Regions from separate parts of the Planosporangium spinosum genome, predicted to be linked through region 1. Evidence: riboswitches for the same ligand, from Rfam matches in the RefSeq annotation. Region 1 holds a riboswitch; the other holds the start of a gene.

Region 1 (3,404 bases):
CGCGACCCGGATGGCCGGCCGTACTCGATCTTCGTCGCCTACTACGAGGACACCGATCGCGACCCGCCTGCCGCCGCCGGTTGACCGGACCTCGGCCGGGTCCTCCCTGACCAGGTTTTCCCGGCCGGGCCTTCCTCAGAAATGGTCGAGAGGACGCTCGCACAGCACCTCCGGCACTGCGGTCGCGGGCCGACCGACGGATCGGTGGCCTCGCGGCGACACGTCCTCCCGCACCGAGCATCGTGCTGCCATCGACGCGGCCCAGTCAAGGCCCCGGATGGCAGACTTCTATACAGTAAGCAACCTTCCCGATACGTTGGCGTTAACGCTCGTCGATGGGCTTCGCGCCGCACCGCACGTCATCACACGGGTAACGGAGGCCGGTGCGCAGCCATCGATAGAAGTCGTATCTATGCAGGTCAGAGTCGGTTTGCAGATGGTGGAAAATCAGTCGAGCAGGCCGGCCTCGCGAGCCGCCCGCAGCGACGGCTTGACCCGGTACGTGGGCCCCACCCGGTCGGCGACCGCGTCGAGCGTCTTCAACCCCTCACCGGTGTTGAACACGACCGTCTCGGCCTCCGGGTCGAGCCGACCCTCGTCGACCAGCTTGCGCAGCGCGGCCACGGTGGTCCCACCGGCCGTCTCGGCGAAGATGCCGGTGGTACGGGCCAGCAGCCGGATCGCGTCGCGGATCTCCTCGTCGTCGGCGTACGCCATCCACCCGCCCGAACGCCGGACCGCCTCGAGGGCGTACACGCCGGCAGCCGGGTCGCCGATGTTCAGCGACTTGGCAATGCCGGTCGGCTTCTGCGGGACGATGTCGTCGCGCCCGGAGTGCAGCGCGAGCGCGATCGGGTTGCAGCCGGCCGACTGGGCGCCGAACACCCGCCACCCGTCGGCGGGCGCCTCGACCAGGCCGATCTCGACCAGCTCCGCGAACGCCTTGTCCACCTTGGTCAGCAGCTCACCGCTGGCCATCGGGATCACGACCTGCTTCGGGATGCGCCAGCCCAACTGCTCGGCGACCTCGTACCCCAGGGTGCGCGAGCCCTCGGCGTAGAACGGCCGGACATTGACGTTGACAAACGCCGTGTTCTCGAACTCGTCCGTCTCGGTCAACTCCGAGCACAGCCGGTTGACGTCGTCGTACGAGCCGTCGATCGCCACCACGTCACCGCCGTACACGGCCGTGGTGATCACCTTGCCCGGCTCCAGGTCCGACGGGATGAACACCATCGACGGCACCCCGGCGCGGGCCGCGTGCGCGGCCACCGAGTTGGCCAGGTTGCCGGTCGACGCACAGGCATACCGGTCGAAGCCGAGCGCCTTCGCGGCGGTCAACGCCACCGACACCACCCGGTCCTTGAACGAGTGGGTCGGGTTGGCCGAGTCGTCCTTGACCCACAGCGGGGCGCGCAGGCCGATCTCGCGGGCCAGCGCGGGCGCGGGTACCAGCGGGGTGAAACCCGGGTTGAGCGTGACCCGCGTGGCGGGGTCCTGGCCGGCGGGCAGCAGCGAGGCGTAGCGCCAGATGTTCGGCGGGCCACCCGCGATCTCCTCGCGGGTCACCCGCTTGAGGGCGTCGGCGTGGTAGGCCACCTCGAGGGGACCGAAACACTCGTAACAGGCGTGCTGCGCGGCGAGCGGGAACTCGGCGCCGCAGCCGCGGCAGACCAGGGCGCGGGCGGGCGAGCCGACGAACGGGGATGCGTCGATGGTCGACGTCATGTCGAGGCCTTCCTCTCATCTTTCCCGGGAGTCGCACACCGGGACGGAATTGGCACCTGCCACGCGCGGCCTCGTCGTCGAGTCGTCAGTGGTGGTTGCCGGGGCTTCATCGGGCCGTTCCCTCAGCCCCTCTGGATGAGGTATTCGATTGTGCCCACGAGTGTAAGGATCGGTCCGGCCATACGCCATGCAATCGACGGGGCTCGTGAGTGAGGTCACCCGGCGTATCGGCGCGGGCGGGCCGCGTCACCGCGCGCCCACGGGCACCGGACACGGCCGCGTCAGCCCAGTCCACGGGTACCGCTACCGGCCGGCGAAGTGCAATACTCCACCGGATTTCGCCCTTTGCCGATACATGCCGATCTTTATAGAGCGTGGAGCCATGCACCCGACCGCCGCCTCCTGGTTCGACCGCCGCACGTCCTCGTGGCGGGACTGGCCCCTGGATCGGGTGGCCCGGCACAAGGGTGACGCCACGGTCAGCGTGGTGCTCGCCGCCCTCGACGACGAGTCCACCATCGGCGAGGTGGTCGGAGGCGCCCGCATCCTGGCCGACCAGACCGGCCTCGTCGACGAGGTGATCGTGGTCGACGCCGGCTCGCAGGACGCCACCGCGAAGGTCGCCGCCGAGGCCGGTGCGACGGTGTACCACCACACCGAGATCCTCCCCGGCCACGACTCCCGGCCGGGTATCGGCGACGCCCGGTGGAAGGCGCTCCTGGTCGCCCGCGGCGACCTGCTCGTCTACGTCGACGCCGACCTGGCCGAGTTCCGGTCGTACTTCGTGACCGGCCTGCTCGGACCGCTGCTCACCGAGCCGGACGTGGCGCTGGTGAAGGCCTGCTACGACCGGCCCGAACCGCCGTCCGCCGGGAGCGGGCCGGTCACCGACCTGCTGGCCCGCCCGCTGCTCAACGTGTACTTCCCGGAGCTGGCCGGGGTGGTGCAGCCGCTCGCCGGCGAGTACGCCGCCCGCCGCTCGCTGCTGGAGACCCTGCCGTTCGCCACCGGGTACGGCGTGGAGGCCGGGCTGCTGCTCGACACCGTGCTCGAGTCCGGCCTCGACGCGGTCGCCCAGGTGGATCTCGGCCAGCGCGCCCACGGCCGCCACGACGCCGCCACGCTGGCCGGGATGGCGGCCGAGGTGCTGCACACCGTGCTCGAGCGGGTACACCCCAACGACCCGCGCTGGGACACCCTCACCCGGTTCGCCCGGGTCCGGGACACGATCACCGCGGCCGATCAACCCGTCGGCGGGACGCCGCGGCCCCCGATGGCCACGATCCCCGAATACGCCGCGCGCGACCAGTCCTGATCGACACAACTTCCCGGATGTCGTGGCATCCCGGGTGCCCTGAGACCACAACTTTCCGGATGTTGCGACGATCGTGGCCGCCTGACGCCGTCGGCCGCCTGACGCCGTCGGCCGGCTGACGGTGCCGGCCGACGGCGGTCAGCGCACTAGCTGACCACGTCCTTGCGCAGGAAACGCCACCAGGCCAGGCCGAAGAAGACCACCCCGTAGCTCAGCGCCGAGACGCAGCCGCGTACCAGGTCGTCGGTCTGCAGCGGGGTGGACAGCAGGCCCAGCCAGGCCTGCGAGAAGTGGGTCGGCAGGAAGCTACGGATCGCGCCGAGCGCCGTGATCTGGTCGAGGATGCTCGACAGGATCTGCA
Region 2 (3,404 bases), on a different contig from region 1:
AGTCCGCGCGAGCGCCGCCGGCTGGTGCCGAGCGTGCGCGAGCTGGTCGGTGCGCTCACCGCCCTGGCGAAGAAGCCCGGCGATCGCGCTACCCGCCAGCACGCGGCTGATCGCGCGCTCGACGCCGCTCGCCGCCTCGCCGACATCGACACGCCGGCCGACTCGGCGCTCGCTGCCGCGATCATGGCGGTGCGGATGGTCGCCGCCGACATCATGGTGTTCGCCGGGGTCGATCCGGGACGGGCCGGCGACGCTTCCCGGGTAGGAACCGGCAGGCTGAACGTCCCCACGCCGCCGTCGACGCCCCGCACCCCGTTCGACGCGGGCCGCTGGCGACCGGCCGGATGATCAATCAGGTACCGGGCTGATCGTTGCCGGGTCGATCGTGGTCCCGCCGCGATGTGTCGTTGTCCCGGCCCGGTTCATCGTGGTCGGTGTCCCCATCGGCGGCCAGCGCGGAGGCCATCCGGTAGACAACGGCGGTCACCGGTACCGCGACCACCGCACCGGCGATGCCGGCCAGCACGGTACCGGCGGAGACCGCGATCAGGATCACCGCTGGATGCAGCCGGACGCTGCGGCCCATCACCAGCGGCTCCAGCAGATTGCCCTCGGTCTGCTGCACCACGATCACCGCCACCAGTATGATCAGCGCGGCGGTCGGCCCGTTGGCCACCAACGCCACCAACACCGCCGCGGCACCGGCGACGGTGGCACCGATCAGCGGCACGAACGCGGCTACGAAGGTAAGCGTCACCAGCGGCAGTGCCAGCGGGACGCCCACCAGCAGCAGCGCCACCCCGATCCCGACCGCATCAGCCGCCGCGATGATGACGGTGGCGCGCACGTACCCGGTCAGGGCGTCCCAGCCCGCTCGCGCCACCCGGTCGACCCGCCGGCGGTGTGCTGACGGAACCCGGGCCAGCGCCCAGCGCCACATCGTGTCCGCATCCTTGAGGAGAAAGAACACCAGGATCAGTGCCAGCACGATCGCGCCGAGGATCTCGGTGGCGAGGGCCGCACCGGTGACCGGGCGGGGTAACGCTTCACGCACGCCGTCGACGACCCGGCGTGCCACCGCATCGATCTGCCGTCCGCTGATGGGTAGGGGCCCGGCCGTCAGCATCCGCCGTATCTGGCCGATGCCCTCGTCCAGCCGACGGCCAAGTGCATCGAACTGCGTGGCGACGTGCCGTCCGATGAGCACCAGAGGCAGGATCAGAAACGCCAGCAGCAGCAGTACCGCGCACAGGGCTGCCGCCCACCGCGGCAGTCGCAGCCGGTGCAGGGCGTCGGCCACCGGATCCAGCAGCGCGGTGAGCAGCAGGGCCGCGACCGCGGCCAGCGTCACCGGCCCAAGACGTACCAGGATCCAGCCGACCAGGAACACCGTAGCGGCGATGACCAGCACGCAGCCGCAGACGATGGCTGTGGTCAGCAGGTTGGTGGGGACCCGGCGGCGCCTGGGCGCGCCCTCCCGGCTGCCTCCCGATCCGCTCATGCGCGTGCTGCTACCCCATGTCCGGCCTTTGATCCACCGCGACCGGAGCCCCACGGGATCGCGGCTCGCAGCGGGCTTGAGCAGCGGCGAGGCAGCCCCGGGGTGATCGAGCGCACAGGTGTTGGTTGTTGACCGTTATTCCTACGCTTCTAATAGGATATCGGCACAGGTCACGAGTGCCAGCGTCAAGCCCCGGCTTGCTGGCCGGCAACCCTCGTTGTTCGCGGTGGGGTGCCCCGGGTGAGGACCGGGCCCGTGCGCATCCGCGTCCGGGCAAGCGCGGACCCTCCGGGGTCTCCAGCCCGGAGGGGTTCATCATGGTTGCCACGTTCGCCAGTGCCGATGTCGACACTGCTCAGGCCGGCCCGGTCGTGCTCGGCGACCGGTTGCCGGTCACGCTCGCCGACGGCCGTACCGTCGACCACGTCAACCTCGACTACGCCGCGACCGCTCCCTGCCTCGCCGCCGCGGCGACCGCGGTCAACGAGCTGCTGCCCTGGTACGCCAGCGTGCACCGGGGTGCCGGAGCGGCCTCGCAGCGCTGCACCCTGGCGTACGAGCGGGCCCGGCAGACCGTCGCGGATTTCGTCGGCGCCCGCGCGGGGGACCACGTGGTCTTCACCCGCAACACCACCGACGCGCTGAACCTGCTGGCCCGCTGCCTGCCCGCCGCCACGACCGTGGTCGCCTGGGCCGGGGAGCACCACGCCAACCTGCTGCCCTGGCCGCGCACGGTACGCCTGCCGATCCCCGGGTCCCCGGACGCCGCCGTCGACGCCCTGACCGAAGCCCTCGGCCGGCTCGCCGGCCCGGTCCTGGTGACCGTCACCGGCGCGTCCAACGTCACCGGCGAAGTGTGGCCGGTCGCGGCGCTGGCCGAGGTGGCGCACCGGTTCGGCGCCCGGATCGCCGTCGACGCCGCGCAACTCGCCCCGCACCGGCCGGTCTCCCTCGCCGAGTGGGACGCCGACTACCTGGCGCTGTCCGGGCACAAGCTGTACGCCCCGTTCGGGGCCGGGGTGCTCGCCGGCCGGGCCGACTGGCTCGACGCCGCACCGCCGTACCTGGCCGGCGGCGGGGCGACCGCCCACGTCGGCGACGCCCTCGACGACGTGGACTGGCACGTCGGACCGGCCCGGCACGAGGCCGGCACCCCGAACCTGCTGGGCGCGGTGGCGCTCGCCGCGGCCTGCGCCGACATCGCCGCCGCGGACCGCGCTGCGCTGGCCGCTCACGAGAACGCGCTCCTGGCCCGCCTGCGCACGGGACTGGCCGGCCTTGCCGGCGTCGCCGAGCTGCGGACCTTCGCCGCCGACCACGACCGGGTCGGCATCGTCAGCTTCACCGTCGCCGGCCACGCCGCCGCTGACGTCTCCGCCTACCTCGCCCGACGACACGGCATCGGCGTACGCGACGGCCTGTTCTGCGCCCACCCGCTCACCCGCCGGCTCCTCGACGAGGCGTCCGCACGGCTGGGCCGGCCGCTCACCGGCGGCGCGGTACGGGCGAGCATCGGCATCGGCACCACCACCGAGCACGTCGACCGACTGCTCGCCGGGCTGCGGGAGCTGGCCGGTGCGTCGCACCGGCGCGGCGCACCGCTCGCGGGCGGCAGCGTCTGATGTCGACGCCCTCAGCGTTTTACGACACGCGCGCAGCTTGCTTCCTACTAAACCGATGGGTTAGGTTCACTACCATGATCATCCGCAGCGACCACGAGATGAGGCAGCGCCTCATGACCTGCCTGGTTGCGCGGCGTCACGTCGATCTGATGCGCATCTCCAGTGCGCTCTGTCCGGCCTAGGGCGGTAGACCGGCCACTGGGTGGCCAGACCTGAGGCGAGCGCGGAATCCGCGTCACGGCGGATGACGCCCAGCCGGGCGTTGCGACCGGGTTGGGCGC

Evidence for each region. Region 1 has a riboswitch for S-adenosylmethionine ahead of thrC (threonine synthase). Riboswitches for the same ligand answer to the same signal wherever they lie in the genome.
Region 2: linked by a shared signal. The riboswitch ahead of ACNTMW_RS06145 (aminotransferase class V-fold PLP-dependent enzyme) and the one ahead of thrC (threonine synthase) in region 1 are both predicted to bind S-adenosylmethionine.

The regions. Positions count from the first base shown of each region.
Region 1 is NZ_JBLYUB010000034.1:14,190-17,593, reverse strand. It holds gene ACNTMW_RS30290 (ArsR/SmtB family transcription factor) at 1-84, shown strand, start outside; gene thrC (threonine synthase) at 448-1,728, opposite strand; SAM riboswitch class I at 1,741-1,870, opposite strand; gene ACNTMW_RS30280 (glucosyl-3-phosphoglycerate synthase) at 2,111-3,043, shown strand; gene ACNTMW_RS30275 (ABC transporter permease) at 3,190-3,404, opposite strand, start outside.
Region 2 is NZ_JBLYUB010000003.1:265,360-268,763, forward strand. It holds gene ACNTMW_RS06135 (FUSC family protein) at 1-348, shown strand, start outside; gene ACNTMW_RS06140 (AI-2E family transporter) at 353-1,501, opposite strand; SAM riboswitch class IV at 1,670-1,787, shown strand; gene ACNTMW_RS06145 (aminotransferase class V-fold PLP-dependent enzyme) at 1,819-3,123, shown strand.